3 regions of the Rhizobium sp. S163 genome follow, and region 2 is predicted to be linked to each of the others. Evidence: riboswitches for the same ligand, from Rfam matches in the RefSeq annotation. Region 2 holds a riboswitch; each other region holds the start of a gene.
What was found. A riboswitch is a leader RNA that binds a small molecule or an ion and turns the genes downstream of it on or off. The one in region 2 is predicted to bind thiamine pyrophosphate.
Positions count from the first base shown of each region.

Region 1: another riboswitch for thiamine pyrophosphate. It lies ahead of QTL96_RS10500 (YkoF family thiamine/hydroxymethylpyrimidine-binding protein); the one in region 2 lies ahead of thiC (phosphomethylpyrimidine synthase ThiC).
Region 3: another riboswitch for thiamine pyrophosphate. It lies ahead of thiB (thiamine ABC transporter substrate binding subunit); the one in region 2 lies ahead of thiC (phosphomethylpyrimidine synthase ThiC).

Region 1 is NZ_JAUDSA010000012.1:115,608-121,371, reverse strand. Features, by position in the region: gene QTL96_RS10520 (glutamate synthase-related protein) at 1-553, opposite strand, end outside; gene QTL96_RS10515 (ABC transporter substrate-binding protein) at 996-2,036, opposite strand; gene QTL96_RS10510 (ABC transporter ATP-binding protein) at 2,033-2,821, opposite strand; gene QTL96_RS10505 (ABC transporter permease) at 2,818-3,642, opposite strand; gene QTL96_RS10500 (YkoF family thiamine/hydroxymethylpyrimidine-binding protein) at 3,676-4,284, opposite strand; TPP riboswitch at 4,277-4,387, opposite strand; gene cysP (thiosulfate ABC transporter substrate-binding protein CysP) at 4,687-5,673, shown strand.
Region 2 is NZ_JAUDSA010000007.1:179,914-185,677, reverse strand. Features, by position in the region: gene QTL96_RS09525 (thiamine phosphate synthase) at 1-175, opposite strand, end outside; gene QTL96_RS09520 (thiazole synthase) at 172-945, opposite strand; gene thiS (sulfur carrier protein ThiS) at 949-1,146, opposite strand; gene thiO (glycine oxidase ThiO) at 1,143-2,117, opposite strand; gene thiC (phosphomethylpyrimidine synthase ThiC) at 2,119-3,945, opposite strand; TPP riboswitch at 4,037-4,148, opposite strand; gene QTL96_RS09500 (Fic family protein) at 4,595-5,701, shown strand.
Region 3 is NZ_JAUDSA010000038.1:290,252-296,015, reverse strand. Features, by position in the region: gene QTL96_RS30385 (ABC-F family ATP-binding cassette domain-containing protein) at 1-275, opposite strand, end outside; gene QTL96_RS30380 (thiamine diphosphokinase) at 279-935, opposite strand; gene QTL96_RS30375 (OmpW family protein) at 1,023-1,703, opposite strand; gene QTL96_RS30370 (MarR family transcriptional regulator) at 1,786-2,322, opposite strand; gene QTL96_RS30365 (MDR family MFS transporter) at 2,439-3,962, shown strand; TPP riboswitch at 4,036-4,151, shown strand; gene thiB (thiamine ABC transporter substrate binding subunit) at 4,232-5,212, shown strand; gene thiP (thiamine/thiamine pyrophosphate ABC transporter permease ThiP) at 5,212-5,764, shown strand, end outside.

The DNA.
Region 1 (5,764 bases), on a different contig from region 2:
AAAAGCCGGCCAGAGCCGGATCGGTATAGGCAACGGCTTCGATGGCAAGCAGTGCCTTGTGGATGCGCCAGTCGAATTCGGCCGGCGTCTTCGCCGTCTTAGGAGCTGCGAACACCCATTGGCGGATCGGCAGCTGGTAGCGCATGGCGATCGGGCGGATCGCGTCATTGTCAACAGGTACGTCCCGAACGAGAAGCACGGGTAAGCCCTCATCGGCCAACGCCGCCCCGATGATATCGGCCGCGCGCTGGTGCTCATTCGGGTTATTTGGGAGGAAGAAGTTGCCGACGCCGAAACGACCGGCTGCGAGATCCTGCTTGCCGGTGAGGCCGCGGAAGAAGGAGAGGGAGAGATCAACAGAGATGCCGGCGCCATCGCCGACGCCCTCCGCCGACATGCCGCCACGATGCGGGACGGCGCAGAGCGCCTCGTGGCCCCTCTTCAGCACGTCGTGGGTCTGAACGCCGTCCTTGCGGGTAATGAAGCCGACACCACAGCTGCTCTTGTCTTCACTGATGTCGTAGAGGCCAGTAACCCGATCTTGTGCGCTCATCTGCCCGTCTCCCTTGGTCGCGCCTTGGCGCGTGTCGTTTCAGTCCCGCAGGCGGAGCCGCAGGTGACCTGGCACGCTCCTCCGCTGGCGATTTAAAGGCGTTTTTTATTGGCGGTATGCGTGGACGCACGCGTGGCGGCCGGCTGCGCAATCGCTGCCGTGAGGACCGTCACTTTGCTATTGCCGCGTGCTGTCATCGTCAAAATCGACCCACGTAACGGTCGCCGATGGCTGACCTCTCATTACGTCAGCATTGCTTACTTATCTTGATCATCGGAGTCAAGTTTGACTCCAACATGGGCGTGATTTTCCTCACGGCCTGCTTGCCTGCGGCACCGGCAGGTGAAACAAAAAGAAGCGACGTTTCAAAAACGCCGCCTCTTTCTATACAGTGAAGGTTCTGCCGCGAGATCTCGCGAAAGCCTTCTGGTCAATTTCTAAATCATGCAGCGTCGAGTGGGATATTGCTAAAATACTGTGCGAAATCCGGCGCTGCTGTAAGCGCCTTGCCATTGGCATCCTTCAGTATTTTCGACTTGAAGAGATAGTCGCCGATCGCCGTCATCTTGGCCGGATCGATGCGGCCGGTGATGCCATCCGGTGTGCGGAAGTAGTGTCCGTCGATTAGCGCCTTCAACGAGGCCTTGACCAACGCGGGATTGGTCAGTGCGTCGCTATTGGCCGCGATCATGAGCTCGACCGCGTCGTCGGGATGATCCACCGCGAACTCGAAGCCCTTGCGCGTCGCCCCCAGGAAGGCGCGGGCGAGGTCCGGCTTCTCGTCCAGAAATGCCTGGCTGGAGGCAAGTAGCGTCGTGTGCTCGTCCGGAACGCCATAATCGGAGTAGCGAAAGGCGCGTTGCTTCATCCCCTCGAGTTCCGCCTGCACGCCCTCCCAGGTGTAAACCTCAAGCGTGAAATCGACGCTGCCGTTGGCGAGCGCCTGATAGGCGGAGGTGCCGAGCGTCACGGTCTCGAATTCGCCCTTGCCGCCGTCATGGCGGATGAGCGAGCCGATCAGCGCGTTCTCCCAGGCGCTGCCGAAGCCGCCATAGGTCTTGCCGTCGAGATCTTTGGGGCTGCGAATGTCGTCGCGATCGGCATTGAAGACGAGACGTCCGGTCTCTGTCTGGACGACGGCGTAGGTCGCCACCAGATCGGCGTCTGCCGTGCGCTGGGCCATGAGGCCGATGGTGCCGACAATTCCGAAATCAGCGACATGGTTGGCGACGAGCGTACCTGCCGAAGTGTCCGTGTAGGGCAGGATCTCCACGTCGAGGCCCGCATCGCGGTAAAATCCCTTGTCGCGGGCCACGAAGAGGCCGATGTGGTTGGTATTCGGCGTCCAGTCCAGGGCGACCTTGACAGGGCGCTTCTCCTCGCTGCGGGCCGGCTTCGACAGAAGCGGCGATATTGGCAGCGTCAGAGCAAGCCCTGCGGCCGAAGCCAAGGCTGCGCGGCGGGTCAGCATCGCGTTTTTCATCGTGGTTCCTCCAAGTTGGTCCTTGTGGCGTCGTTCGGGGCATTGAAGAGCGTGTTGAGAATGTCGGCCTCGATCTCGGTCGCGCGCGCACGCGCCGCGCCGTCCAGTATGCGCGGGCGTGGGAGATCGACGGTGATCTCGCGGATAACGCAGGCCGGGCGGGGCGAAAAGATATAGATGCGGTCGGAGAGATAGACCGCTTCGCGCACATCATGGGTGACGAGCATCGCGGTCCAGTCATGCTGCGACCACATCTCTTCCAGCCAGCGCTGCATGCCCGCGCGTGTCAATGCGTCGAGCGCGCCGAACGGTTCGTCGAGCAACAGCATCGGCTTGTCCTGGACCACGGTGCGCAGCAGTGCCGCGCGCTGCCGCATGCCGCCGGACAACTCCGCCGGATAATGTTGCTCGAAGCCGTCGAGGCCGAACTCGGAAAACAGCGGCAGCACCCGCCGGCGCGCCTCGGCGCGGTGTATGCCTTTAACCTCGAGACCGAGCGTGGTGTTGTCGACTATGCGTCGCCATGGCATCAGAGCGTCGCGCTGTGGCATGAAGGCAAAGGGGCGGATTGTTCCGTTTAGCATATGGCCGTCGAAGCGCATGCTGCCGCCATCGGGTTTGCGAGCGCCGGTGAGCAGCTTGAACAGCGTGGATTTTCCAGAGCCCGAGGGCCCGAGAATGGAGACGAATTCGCCGGGTTTGACTGTCAGAGAGATGTCCGACAGCACTGGGGTTTCGTCGTAGCGGCAGGTGATGTGATCGAGTTCCAAGCGCAGCACGGTCATCGGCCGCTTCCCTTTCCGCGTCTCGCCCATGGCATGGCTAGGTGTTCGGCGATGACGGTGAGGGAAAACAGCGTGAGGGTCAGCGCGGCGCTGACGAACACTGCGGCCAGTACCAGGTCGGGTCGGAAATTGTTCTTGGCGTTCAGCATGTAGATGCCGAGCCCTTTGGCAGCACCCGCGTATTCCGCGAAGATCGCGCCGACGACGGCGTAGGTGATGGATATACGCAGCCCAGCGAAGAAAAAGGGCAGGGCGGACGGCAGGCGGGTAAGCAGGAACTGCTTCCAGCGCGGCGCGCCCATCGAGGCAACCAGTTGCTGCAGCTCGTCCTCGGTCGATTGATAGCCCTGGCAAAGCGCCACCAGAATCGGGAAGAAGGTAACGAGCGCGACCAGCAGGATCTTCGGCATCAGGCCGAAGCCGAACCACAGAACGATCAACGGCGCGATGGCGACCAGCGGCAGCGTCTGGCTGATGATGAAGAGCGGAAACAGTGCGCGACGCAGGGACTTGCAGAAGTCGATCAGCACCGACAGGGTGAAGGCGCCCGCAAGCGAGCAGCCGAAACCGGCAAGCGTGGCCCTCAATGTCGGGAGCGTATTGTCGAACAGGGCCTGCCGGGACTGGAAGGTCTGCGCAAGCACGCGGGACGGCGCGGGCAAGGTCGTGGGCGAGATGCCTGACAGGCGGACATAGGCCTCCCAAGCTGCCACCAAAAGGCAGACGGCCGCGATTGCCGGCAGGGCCCGGCTCAGAGCGGAGCGGATGTTGTGTTGCAGGCCGTGAAAGACCTGCCGTGAAGGCGGGCGTGATATCGACATGGAGCAACCGTTTGGGCGAGCCTGGGTCGGCGCTTAGCGCTTGGACGGGCTGTTTGCCGCGACGGTAAGGTCGATCGTCACATGGCCCGCCGGCGGGCCAAACCGCACCAGCGCCTCATGCACGGTCGCGAAAACCGCACCGGTGTCGCCGCGCAGCTTCGTGCAGAAGTTCTTCGATTTCTCGAAGACACCGGAATTCTTCAGGAAGTCGATGCAGCCGTAAATCTCGTCCATGTGGCCGTCGATCCCGAGCGTATAGAGCGAAAACTGCGCGGCCGTTTCCTGGCCGATAACAGGCGCGTCCTTGACCGCCTGGTGTGCGCGGGCCTTGCGCTCATCAAGCGGCGCCATGGGGCCGGTCAGTTCGGGCGTCTGGCAGATCGGATCGTCAGGCTCGCCGGGGCAGCCGCGCGAAATGGTCGCGTGCAGGACGCAATGCTTGCCGCTGCTGGCGGCTGCCGCAAACAGATCGCGCATGGCGGCGAAGACGACGTCGGGCGTGCCGATGATCAGCGTCGAAATGTCGTCCGTCTCGATCCGCAGTCTGTCACGATGGGGATCGAGCGCAGAAAGCGCATGGGTGATGACACCGACGAAATCGTCGGTCATGGGATATAGTGAAATCTGCGCGCCGGAAAACATCGCTCTACCTCGCTCCGCTGGCATTATCCAGATCAGCTTGAGGGTCCACGATCATGCGACCGTATCTCAGCCCCGGCATTACGGAGCACCCCTGTGATGCCGGGGTGATACGCCAAAGCCTGACCGAGCGCAAGGGCTATGTATTGGGCCGTTGAGCCATGCCCCCCCCCGCCGATCGTCATGCGGCAGGCTCAAGTGCCCGATACTCGAAAAGCGTTTTATTGGCAGAGGCTTAGGAAAACGTCGCGAGAAGGGCGGAACGTCGATGAAGTAAAACCGACGCGAAATATGGCGAAAAAAGGACAGAATTTCTAAGCCGGTCCGCAACCGGGGGCGGTGGTTCCTCGCGATCAGGTCGCCTTGCGATTAGTTTCACCGCACAGCAAAACACCGGAGCGATAGATGAAACGCCTTCTCATTCTCGGCACAGCGCTTGCCGCCCTCTTTTCCGTTCAGGTCCGTGCCGAAGAGCCTACGAAGCTTCTGAACGCATCCTATGACGTCTCGCGCGAGCTTTTCGCCTCCGAGAACGAAGCCTTCATCAAGCAGCATCCCGGTGTGACCATCGATCAATCGCATGCCGGCACTTCCAAGCAGGCGCGCTCGATCATTGAAGGGCTGGAAGCCGACGTCGTCACCTTCAACCAGTCGACGGACATCGATTTCCTGGCAAAGAACGGTTTCGTCTCCAAGGATTGGACCAAGGCTTTCCCGAACAACGCTTCGCCATTCTACTCCTTTCCATCCTTTCTGGTGCGCGCCGGCAACCCGAAGAACATCAAGGACTGGGACGATCTAGCGCGTGACGACGTGCATGCGGTCTTCCCGAACCCCAAGACATCGGGCAATGCGCGCTACACCTATCTCGCCGCCTATGCCTGGGCCAAGGAAGCCTACAAGGGCGACGAAGGTAAGATCGAAGCCTACATCACCAAGATCTTCGACAACGTGCCGGTCTTCGACACCGGCGGCCGCGCGTCCACGACGACCTTCGTCGAGCGCGAGACCGGCGATGTCTTGATCACCTTCGAAGCGGAGACGCGCGGCATCGAGAAGCAGTACGGTTCCGACAAGGTTCAGGGCGTGATCCCGTCCGTCAGCCTGCTTGCCGAGTTTCCTGTCGCTGTGGTCGACAAGGTCGCCGCCAAGCATGGCACCGAGACGCTTGCGAAGTCCTATCTCGACTTCCTCTACACCGAGGAAGGCCAGCGGATTGCCGCGCAGTTCGGCCATCGCGTTCGCGATGAGAAGGTGATCGGCGAGTTCAAAGATCAGTTTCCAGCGATCCGTCTCGTAAATGTCGACGATACGTTCGGCGGCTGGGAAAAGATCCAGAAGGAACACTTCGCCTCCGGCGGAATTCTCGACAAGCTTTATGGCAGCCGGTAAGCACTAACTGGATATCACATCGCTTGGCCCGGCTGGCCTTTGCCTGCCGGGCCACTTTCGTCATCGTGCTTATAGAGCAGGACTTATGAAA
Region 2 (5,764 bases):
TGATCAGCTGGCAGCGATGCTGCGCGCAGATCGCCCGAGCGCTGCGGATCTCTTGGCGCAGATCGGCCTCGGAGCGATCCTTGACGCGCAGTTGCACCAACCTGACGCCAACAGGCACCAGCCGCTCGATCCAGTCGGCACTGTCGACGATGAGGTAGAAGGGATCGAGCTTCATGAAAATACCGCCTTTCCGATAACAGGCGTTGATGGGACGGCGATGTCGCGCGGCTCCAGCACCCCCGCCTCGAAGGCCTTGCGGCCCGCCTCGATGGCAGCGCAGAAGGCGCCGGCCATCAAGACAGGATCGCCAGCACCCGCGACCGCTGTGTTGAGCAGCACGGCGTCGAAGCCGAGCTCCATCACAGCAGTTGCGTGCGAGGGTCGGCCGATGCCGGCGTCGACAATAAGAGGCACATCAGGGAAATGCGCGCGAATGGAGCGCAGCGCCATTGGATTTAGCGGGCCGGTGGCGCTACCGATCGGCGCGCACCATGGCATCAGCACTTGGCAACCGGCCTCCAGCAGCCTCTCGGCGACGACCAGGTCGTCAGTCGTATAGGGTAAGACCTGAAAGCCCTCACTGACCAGAATGCGGGCGGCCTCGACGAGGCCGAAGACATCCGGTTGCAGCGTGTCGTGGTTGCCGATCACTTCAAGCTTAATCCAGTCGGTGGCAAACAGCTCGCGCGCCATCTTCGCCGTCAGTACCGCCTCCGACACGCCATGGCAGCCGGCAGTGTTGGGAAGCACCTTGACGCCGAGCGAGCGGACCGTGTCGAAGAAGGCGCCACCATTGCGGCCGCCCGCCGTCTCACGACGGAGCGAGACGGTGACAATTTCGGTGCCGGAGCGGCTGACCGCATCGGCCATGATTGACGGAGAGGGGTAGCGCGCCGTGCCCAGAAGAAGGCGTGAGCTCAGCTTCGTTCCGTAGAGTTCAAGCATCGGTCAACCTCCCTGCATCGGCGACAGGATCTCGATCCGGTCGTCAGTGTTCAGCGAGTGCACGGACCGGTCCTCCCGATGAACGAGCTCACCGTTCACGGCGGTCGCCAGCCAGTCGCCTTCGTAATCCATCAGCGCCAGCAATTCCTCGAGCGTGGCGGCGGCGATCTCCTTGGGTTCGCCATTGACGATCAGTTTCATGATGCGTGTCCTCCTGCAATATCGGGGTTAAAGACAAGGTCGGTCGCTTTCGCGGCCATGGCGGGCGCCAGGAGAAAGCCGTGGCGGTAAAGGCCGTTCAGCGAGATCAGCTTTCCGCGTCGCTCGACGCGGGGGAAGTTGTCGGGAAAGGCGGGGCGGATGCCGGCGCCGGTTTCCACCACGATCGCATCGGCGAATGCCGGGTGCAGCGCGTAGGCGGCGTTCAACAGCTCCATCAGCGAGCGGGCGGTGATCGGGCCTGCGAATTCCGTCTCGATCATCGTCGCGCCAACCATGAAGAGGCCGTCGCCACGCGGGACGACATAGACGGGGATGCGAGGATGCAAAAGCCGCACCGGGCGGTTCAGAGCTATCTCGTCCGTGCTCAGATAAAGCATCTCGCCGCGCACGCCGCGCAGCGAAGCTGTCTGGCCAATGCGCGCGGAGCCAGTGCAATCGACGACACTTTCGAAGTCCTGCCCGTCGGGGGAAGTTTCGACGAAGACAACGCCGCACGCGATCAGCTTCGCGCGCATTGTTGTCAGCACCCGGCGCGGATCGAGATGGGCTTCGCGCGGGAAAAACAGCGCTTGCCGGAAGCGCCCCCCCAGGGAAGGCTCGAGCGTCGCGATCTGCTGTTCGTCCAACCACTCATATCCCGTCGTGCGACCGGCGAAGCGCTTGAGCTCCCCCTGGTCGCGCGCCAGTGCCAGCACCAGCGTGCCGTTTCGTTTAACGTCGCCCGGCATCATCGCCTCCCAGCGGTCGGGCGCATCCTGCCCCTCGCGCAACACGGCCTCATTGGCACTCTCGCGCTCGCACCACGGAGCCAGCATGCCGCCGGCGAGCCAGGAGGCGGCACCCGAAAATCCGCAGCTGGGATCTGAAACCGTGACCTCGGCGCCGCGCACGGCGAGCGCATGGGCGACCGTGAGGCCGGCGACGCCGGCCCCCTTGACGAGAACGCGCATCTCAGCCGGCCACCTGGCCCTCGGCATCAACCGCCATGTAGAGATCGCCGCCGTCGCGATACTTCGCAGCCATGGCGTCCAGCCCCTCTTTCTGTGCTTCGGCGCGGATATCGTGGGAGATCCGCATGGAGCAGAATTTCGGGCCGCACATCGAGCAGAAATGCGCCACCTTATGCGCCTCCTTCGGCAGCGTCTCATCGTGGAAGCTGCGGGCGGTTTCCGGATCGAGCGAGAGGTTGAACTGGTCTTCCCAGCGAAACTCGAAGCGGGCACGCGACAGCGCATCGTCGCGCAGCTGGGCGGCCGGATGTCCCTTGGCGAGATCGGCGGCGTGGGCAGCGATCTTATAGGTGATGACGCCGGTTTTCACATCGTTTCGATCCGGCAAGCCGAGATGCTCCTTCGGCGTGACGTAGCAGAGCATCGCCGTGCCGAACCAACCGATCATCGCCGCACCGATACCGGACGTTATGTGGTCGTAGCCCGGTGCGATATCTGTCGTCAGCGGCCCGAGCGTATAAAACGGCGCCTCCCCGCAGACGGCCAGCTGCTTGTCCATGTTTTCCTTGATCTTGTGCATCGGCACGTGGCCTGGGCCCTCGATCATGACCTGGCAATCCTTCGCCCAGGCGATCTTCGTCAATTCGCCCAGCGTTTCCAGCTCGGCGAATTGCGCGGCGTCGTTGGCATCGGCGATCGAGCCGGGGCGCAGGCCGTCACCAAGCGAAAAGGATACGTCATAGGCGCGGCAGATGTCGCAGATCTCCTCAAAGTGCTCATAAAGGAAGCTCTCGCGATGGTGATGAAGACACCACTTGGCCATGATCGAGCCGCCGCGCGAAACGATGCCGGTGACACGGTTGACGGTCAAAGGGATGTAGTGAAGTCGTACGCCGGCATGGATGGTGAAGTAATCGACGCCCTGTTCGGCCTGCTCGATCAGCGTGTCGCGATAGACCTCCCAGGTCAGGTTCTCGGCAATGCCCTCCACTTTTTCCAGCGCCTGGTAGAGCGGCACGGTACCGATCGGCAGCGGCGAGTTGCGGATGATCCATTCTCGGATGTTGTGGATGTTGCGGCCGGTGGACAGATCCATGACCGTATCGGCGCCCCAGCGCGCGGCCCAGACCATCTTCTCGACCTCTTCGGCCATCGAGGAGGTGACGGCGGAGTTACCGATATTGGCGTTGATCTTCACCAGGAAATTACGGCCGATGATCATCGGCTCGGCTTCCGGGTGGTTGATGTTGGCGGGAATGATGGCGCGCCCTGCTGCCACTTCCTGGCGGACGAACTCGGGGGTGACGTGATCGGGAACATGGGCTCCGAAGCTCTCGCCGTCACGGATCATGGCCTCAGCTTTGATCTTGCGGCCGAGGTTTTCGCGGATGGCGATGAATTCCATTTCGGGCGTGATGATGCCGGCGCGGGCATAGGCGAGCTGGGTCACCGCCTTCCCCTCAGTGGCGCGCAGCGGCTGGCGCTTGCCCGGGAATTCGGGTGTCAGGCGCTCGCCGCTGGCAAAGCCGTTGTCTTCGGGGCGCACCAGTCTTCCGTCATAGGCCGCCACGTCGCCGCGGGCGACAACCCAGTCGCGGCGCAGCGCAGGCAGGCCGCGTTCGATGCTGATGTCGGCGCCTTCAACAGTGTAGATCCCGGAGGAATCGTAGACCGTGACCGGCGGCTCTCCGGAGGTGAGGTGCAAGCTGATCTCGCGCATGGGAACGCGGATACCGGGGTGGATGCTGCCCGGAATGTAGATCTTTCGGGAAGCCGGAAGCGGGCCGGTGGTAACTGTGGGGGTGATGGTCTTTGCGGCGATATTCATGGTTTGAGGCTCCAAGTTTTCGTTTGGAGACCCAGTCCTCAGCCGGAATGATGAAAAGACGCGGGCACGGATTCCACGCGGAAATCCAGAGCCTCGAGCGCTTGCACCGTCCCTACGCCAGTATGAACTGGATCAGGTTCAACGGGTCACTGCGCGCGATAGCAGAATCTCAGCCCCTTGTCGGGACACCCCTGGTGAATGGGTCGAGGGTATTGCGGCCCAAGCGGTTTCGTCAAGCGCAAAAGCTTTATGGACGTTTGTGAAGAGAGCAGACGACACAAGACTCCCTACCGCTTCCAGCTTTAGCGGCGAACACCGTACCAGGCAGGAAGAGCCGGGCACGTGAGGTTTTTTGACGTTAGTCGCCACAGGCACCGGTGGCGCTCCAATCATAGGGCGTCACCGAAGCCCTCAGAATTCATTTGGTTGCGGCATCGCCAAGCCTGTTGGTGGCGGGTCACAACCAATCCGCACATCGCTGTGATTTTTTGACTGCAGCAATCAAGGATTGTCGACTGTCGCCAGTCACGTTTCGTCATGGATCTTTGCTCTAGTCGCATGCTGTTCCATCTCGGATGAGCGATAGCACTGATTGCAATAACTCATAGAAGTCGGTATTTATGAGCTATAGAAAAGGTGCCTATAACTCATGCCGTGGAACTGGCAGCACGCCGACTGGCCGAATTTTAACTATGATGCTTCCGCTATGCTCGCGTTGGAGCAGAGATTTTTGCAAGCTTCTGGCGAGCTGATAGGGGCCGTTCGACATCTCAGTAACGACGACAGCAGTCAGCTGCGCATAGAGCTGCTGAGCGAAGAGGCTATCAAGACCTCTGAAATTGAAGGCGAATATCTTGACCGCGTGAGCGTTCAGTCTTCGCTTCGTCGGCAGTTCGGACTGACGACCGATGACCGCCCCGTTCGTCCTCAAGAGCGGGGGATCGCACAGATGATGGCAGATGTTTATAGAAATTGGGACCGAACGCTGTTCCACGAGGAGCTTTTCAACTGGCACTCGATGCTTATGGCAGGAAATCGACATCTGGACACGATCGGCGGGTATCGCCGACACGAAGACGCGATGCAGATCGTGTCGGGTCGACTGGATAAACCGACGATCCACTTCGAGGCGCCTGCGTCTTTGCGGGTTGTACGGGAGATGGATCAATTCATCACGTGGTTCAACCAATCGCGACCGAATGGGCCATTTCAACTGCCGGCATTGACGCGCGCAGCCATCGGTCATCTTTATTTTGAGAGCATACATCCCTTCGAGGATGGCAACGGCAGGATTGGGCGTGCACTCGCCGAGAAGTCTCTCGCCCAAAACGTGGGACAGCCAAGCCTCATTTCGCTTGCTTTCACAATCGAGATCAACCGGAAAGCATACTACCTGGCACTCGAGCGTCACCAGCGGTCGCTCGATATCGACGGTTGGATGGCCTATTTTTCCCAGACGATCCTTGAAGCCCAGCAAGCAACGATCGATCGAACAGCTTTCTTCATTCGCAAGACAAAGTTCTACGATCGGTTTCGAGGAAAATTCAACGAGAGACAGGAGAAGGTTGTCGCACGCATTTTCCGGGAAGGTATTGCTGGTTTCAAAGGCGGTCTAAGCGCCGAGAATTACATTTCGATCACCGGAATCTCGCGCGCAACAGCGACACGTGATCTCCAGCAACTCGTGGAGATCGGCGCCTTCACACGCACCGGAGAGCGCCGGCACACGCGTTATGCGCTATACCTTCAGGGCTAAGAGCTGATAAGCGGGATTCCACTGAGCTTGGCTTCCCGCTGTACTGAAGGCGATGTGCCGACC
Region 3 (5,764 bases), on a different contig from region 2:
CCAGCTTCCGCATAGGCCTGCACCGTGTTGTAGCCGGCGAAATCGGGCGCCTGCTCGAGATAGCGCACGGTCGACGACGGATGGCGGAACACTTCGCCGGACTGCGCCTCGACCATGCCCGCGGCGATCTTCAGGAGCGTCGACTTGCCGGAGCCGTTGCGGCCGACAAGGCAGATCTTGTCGCCGGGCTCCACCTGCAGGGCAGCACCCGCCAGAAGCGGCGCGCCGCCGAAGCTCAGGAAGATATCGTCGAGTTTAAGGATAGGGGGCGCCAAAAATCAGACTCCGGAAAGATCGTAAGGGCGGGCGAGCACGATGGCGCGGCCGCTTTCAAGCGAGAAGCGCACGGGGCCTTCCGCGACATTGGAAATGGTGCGCGACGAGCCGAAGGGCAAATGGAAATCGCTGAGCGGGTAGCGGGCGTTCTCGATAAAGAGGCCGTTGAGCTCGCTGAAGGCGGGAACGGAAAACAGGCTGTTCTTCGGCAGATCGAGCGTGATGCTGCCGGCGATCAGCGGCACGGCTTCCTCCGTGCCCGAGGTGAGCAGCACATCGAGGCCGGTTTCGGCGAGGCTGACGGCGTAGAGCAGGTGCTGCAGCGCGTGGTCTGAACGGTCGCCTGAGAGGGCGCCCACGAGGATAAGCCGCGTTGCGCCGCGGGCGATCGCCTCAGACACGGCGATCTCGCCATCGGTGGCGGCCTTGGCAGCGGGGTAGGGTTTTCTCGGGATATCGGAGAAAGCGGCCGTCAAATCATCCGGCGTGGAATCGAAATCGCCAACCCAGAGCTCCGGCCTGACATCGAGCGCCAGCGCGTGCCGCATGCCACCATCGGCCGCGATGAAACGGCTGCCGGATACGGCGGCGCGAAGGCGCTCCGTCATGTGCAGCTCGCCGCCGAGCAGGATGGTGAAGGTGGATTGGCTCATGGGCATTGCCCATAGCGCAAAGCGGAGGAAAAGGGAAAGGGCGCGGACATGGTTTGTCCGCGCCCTCAAGCGTTTCTCGGCGAAAGACCGCGCTTAGAACCGGTAGGTCACACCGGCGCCGATCAGCCAGGGATCGAGCTTTGCCTTGCCGGTCATGTCGGTGCCGCCGACGTTCACGTTGAAATCGGGACGCAGGAAGATCTTCTTGACGTCGACGTTGAGGCCCCAGTGCTCGTCGAACATGTAGTCGAAGCCGGCCTGGAGCGCGACGCCGAAGGTGTTGTCGATATCGAGGCTCTGGGCGCTCTTGCCCTTCTCGTTGTAGAAGATGGTGTAGTTCAAGCCGGCGCCGACATAGGGCTTGAAGTTGCCGAAATCGTTGAAGTGATACTGCAGCGTGACGGTCGGCGGCAGCAGCCAGGTCTTGCCGACCTTGCCGAGCCCGTCGATCGAGCCTTCGCCGGTGACGTTGGCGAAGGTCGTGCCGAGAATGAGTTCGGCGGCGATGTTGTCGGTGAAGAAGTAGGTGACGTCGAATTCAGGAACGACGGTGTCCGAATAGGAGAGATCCGATCCCGCGACGCCGCCAACGTAGCCGGAATCCTGGGTGATAACGCCTAGCGCGCGCAGGCGGATCATCCAGGGGCTCGGGCCCTGCGTTGCTTCCTGAGCCGCGGTCGGCTGGGTCAGGTCGGCGGACATAGCCGGAAATGCGGCGCTGGCGAGGGCGGCGGCAGCAAAAATGGCTTTGAGTTTGAAATGGCGGGGGTTCACTGATTCTCTCCTGAATTTTACGTCCAGCAGAGCTTTAGGAAATGACGCCAATCAATAGATTGATTCAGATCAATTCGTGCGCTTATTTTGACAGGCTTGGCGCAGGTGGCAGGTTCTTGTCCTTGACGGCGAACACGCGCTCGAAACCACCCATGAACTTGTCGAACAGCCCGGCGAAGGCTTCCGCCTCTTCCGCCGACCAATCGGCAATCACGTCCTTGATAATGGCGAGCTTCTGGGCCTTCAGTTCCTGCAGGAGCCGCTGACCGAAAGGCGTGACCTCCACGAGGATGCGCCTTGCATCCTGCTGCGAGGCGGCGCGCTGCAGGACGTTTCTGCCCACCATATCGGCGACGATGCGGCTGGCGCGCGAGGGGTCGATGCGCATGGCCTCGGCTATGGTGCCGACAGTGACCTCTCCCTGTTCGGAGGCGCGCATGACGGCATCGAGCACGTCGAGATGCGAGAGCTCGATATCCGGCGCCACCTTGGCGATGGCGAGGCGGGCGATGAGGCGCCGCCCCGTTATCATCCGCATACGGGTCATGCTTTGCCCGATATGCACGATGTCCTCAATCGCGGCGTCCGGCTCGCGGGTTTCTTCTGCGGTGTCATTCATGTGTGGGACGATAGCAGGAACTGTCGCGCAAGAAAACATGCCGATGTCATTTATGTGACATTGACATTTATATGCTGATAGCACATAAATGCGACGAAACCCTGAAAGATCACCCGATGAACATGCAAGTTGCCGTGCAGCCCCTGGTCACGGATCCCCGTCGCCGGCTCATTCTCTTTCTTTTCCTGATGGCCGCGCTTTTCATGGCCACGCTCGACAACCAGATCGTCGCCACCGCGCTTCCCACCATCGTCGGCGAGTTCGGGCAGATCGAGCGGTTCGGCTGGATCGGCTCGGCCTATCTCCTTGCCGTCAGCGCCGTCATGCCGCTCTACGGCAAGCTGGGAGATCTCTTCGGGCGCAAATACGTGATGATGGCGGCGATCATCATCTTCACCGTGGGCTCGACGCTGTGCGGCTTGGCCGTGTCGATGGATACGCTCATCGCGGCGCGCGTGCTGCAGGGGCTCGGCGGCGGCGGCATCATGGTGTCGATCTTCGCCGTCAATGCGGATCTCTTCGAGCCGCGCGAGCGGGCGAAATACCAGAGCTATTCCAGCCTTGTGCTGATGGCATCCGGCGCCATTGGTCCTGTCCTCGGCGGCGCGATGAGCGATCTGTTCGGCTGGCGCTCGATCTTTCTCGTCAATGTGCCGATCGGCGCGATCGTGATCGCCGGGCTGGCCTTCATGCTGCCCTATCGCAAGCCGAACCGCCGCCCGAAGATCGATTACGCCGGCGCGCTGCTCTTGGCGATGACCACAAGCTGCATCGTGCTTGCCGCCGATGGCAGCCAGCTTTTCGGCTCGCTGGTCGCGCCGGGCAATCTTGCGATCATCGCGCTCGGCATCGTCTGCGCCATTGCCTGGGTGCTGGTGGAGCGGCGCGCCGCTGAGCCGATCGTTCCGTTGTCGCTGTTTCGTAACCCGACATTCGGCCTGCTCTTGGTCATGTCGGTCATGAGCGGCGCGATCGGTATCGGCATGGTCAACTACTTCGCACTGTTCCTGCAGACGACCACAGGCCTGTCGCCATCGGCGGCCGGTGCGCTCTTCATTCTGCTCACCGGCGGCATCGTATGCGGCTCGCTGTCGGCCGGGCGGTTCATTTCGGCGACGGGACGCTACAAGCCGTTCGCCGTCGCCAGCCTCTCCTTCGGCACTGTCGCCTTCGCGCTGCTGTCGCAGGTGCATGCCGGAACACCCGTGCTGATCATCGGCGCGATCATGGCGGTGCACGGCATCGGTATCGGCCTCGCGCAGCAGGTGCCGATCATCGGCGTGCAGAACGCGGCGCCTGCCCGCGATGTCGGGGCGGCGACCGGATCGGTAACGCTGTCGCGCATGGGCGGAGCCTCGATCGCCATCTCCATCTACGGCGCGATCATCGGCTCGCAGCTCGGTCGGACGGGAGCGTCCATCCCCGGCGTTGAGAATATCGAGCAGCTGACGCCGAAGATGATGGCGGCCTTGCCGGAAGCCGCGCGCCAGGCGGTGGCAGATGCCTATGCCAGCGCCTTCGTGCCATTGTTCCTGACCTCGTGTCTCATTGCCTTCATCGGCCTGCTCGCGGCACTGATGCTGAAGCCGGTGCAATTGCCGCGCACCGGTGCGGCGCCCGCAAAAGCGGCCGCCGAATAGCCGACGAATCTGCCTGACGAACCCTGGCCGACGTCCGCTCTTGCCAGACGCCGGCTACGGATATACACCTTGCGACGCTCTAACGGGGTGCCTCGTATCTTCAGGATGCTTGGCTGAGAGGCTTGCAAAAGCCAACCCGCGGAACCTGATCCGGCTAACACCGGCGGAGGGATTAGACGCGTGACACCAGGCACCGCCCTTTTCCCCTTCAATGAACCTAGAGGAGAGGTGTCATGACCCATTTCAAGACCTATGCGCTCGGCGCTGCCATGCTGTTGGCGGGCTTTTCGGCAACGGCAGTACACGCCGCCGACAAGACGCTCACCATCTACACCTATGAGAGCTTCACTTCCGAATGGGGTCCCGGTCCCAAGGTAAAGGCCGCGTTCGAGAAGACCTGCGGCTGCACGGTCAACTTCGTCAGCGTCGCGGATGGCGTGGCACTGCTGTCGCGTCTGAAGCTCGAAGGTGCCGGCACCAAGGCCGATGTCGTGCTCGGCCTCGACACGAACCTCATCACGGAAGCCAAGGCCACCGGCTTGTTCGATGCAAGCGGCGTCGATACCAGCGCGCTAAAGGTCCCCGGCGGCTTCAAGGATGATGTCTTCGTGCCCTATGACTACGGCCATTTCGCCGTGATCTACGACACGCAGACAATCAAGACGCCGCCGGCGAGCTTGAAGGAACTGGTAGACGGCGATCCCGCGCAGAAGATCGTTATCGAGGATCCCCGCACCTCTACGCCGGGCCTCGGCCTGCTGCTCTGGGTCAAGTCGGTCTATGGCGACCAGGCGCCGGAAGCCTGGGCCAAGCTCAAGAAACGCGTGCTGACGGTGACGCCGGGCTGGTCGGAGGCCTATGGCCTGTTCACCAAGGGCGAGGCGCCGATGGTGCTCTCCTATACGACGTCGCCCGCCTATCACATGGTTTCGGAAAACACCGATCGTTACCAGGCAGCGGCATTCTCCGAAGGGCATTACATCCAGATCGAGGTTGCCGGCCTCCTGAAGAATGCGCCGGACAAGGCGCTGGCGCAGGACTTCCTGAAGTTCATGGTGACATCAGGCTTCCAGGACACGATCCCGACCAACAACTGGATGATGCCGGTGTCGAAGACCTCGGAACCGCTGCCGGATGCTTTCGGCAAGCTTGTCAATCCGTCGAAGACCTTCCTAATGAGCTCGGATGAGGTTGCCAAGAACCGCAAGGCCTGGATCGACGAGTGGCTGGCCGCCATGAGCATGAATTGATGCTTCTTGCGCCGTCCGAAAGACGATACGCGCTGGCTGGCGGGGCGCTTAGCCTCGCCGCGATCATCGTCTTCGTGACGGTCGCGACGCTGTCCCTGCTGATCTCCACCGATGGCATGCCCGTCGGCGCGATCGTTTCCGATCCATACATCCTGCGCGTTCTGCGCTTCACGCTTCTGCAGGCGGCGCTTTCGACGCTGCTGTCTGTCGTGCTGGCCATTCCGGTCGCACGGGCGCTGGCGCGGCAGCCGCGATTTGTCGGTCGCATCTGGATCATCCGGCTCATGGCGGTGCCGATGGGGCTGCCGGTGCTGATCGGCGCGCTCGGCCTGATCGGTATCTGGGGCCGGCAGGGCGTCGTCAACACGATGCTGTCATGGGCGGGGATCGATCAACCCGTCAGCATCTATGGGCTGTCGGGCATTCTGCTCGCGCATGTGTTCTTCAACCTGCCGCTCGCCTGCCGGCTGATGCTGGCGGCGCTGGAGCGGGTGCCGGGCGAATACTGGCTGGTGGCGAGCGGCCTCGGCATGCGGCCGGTTTCCGTCTTCC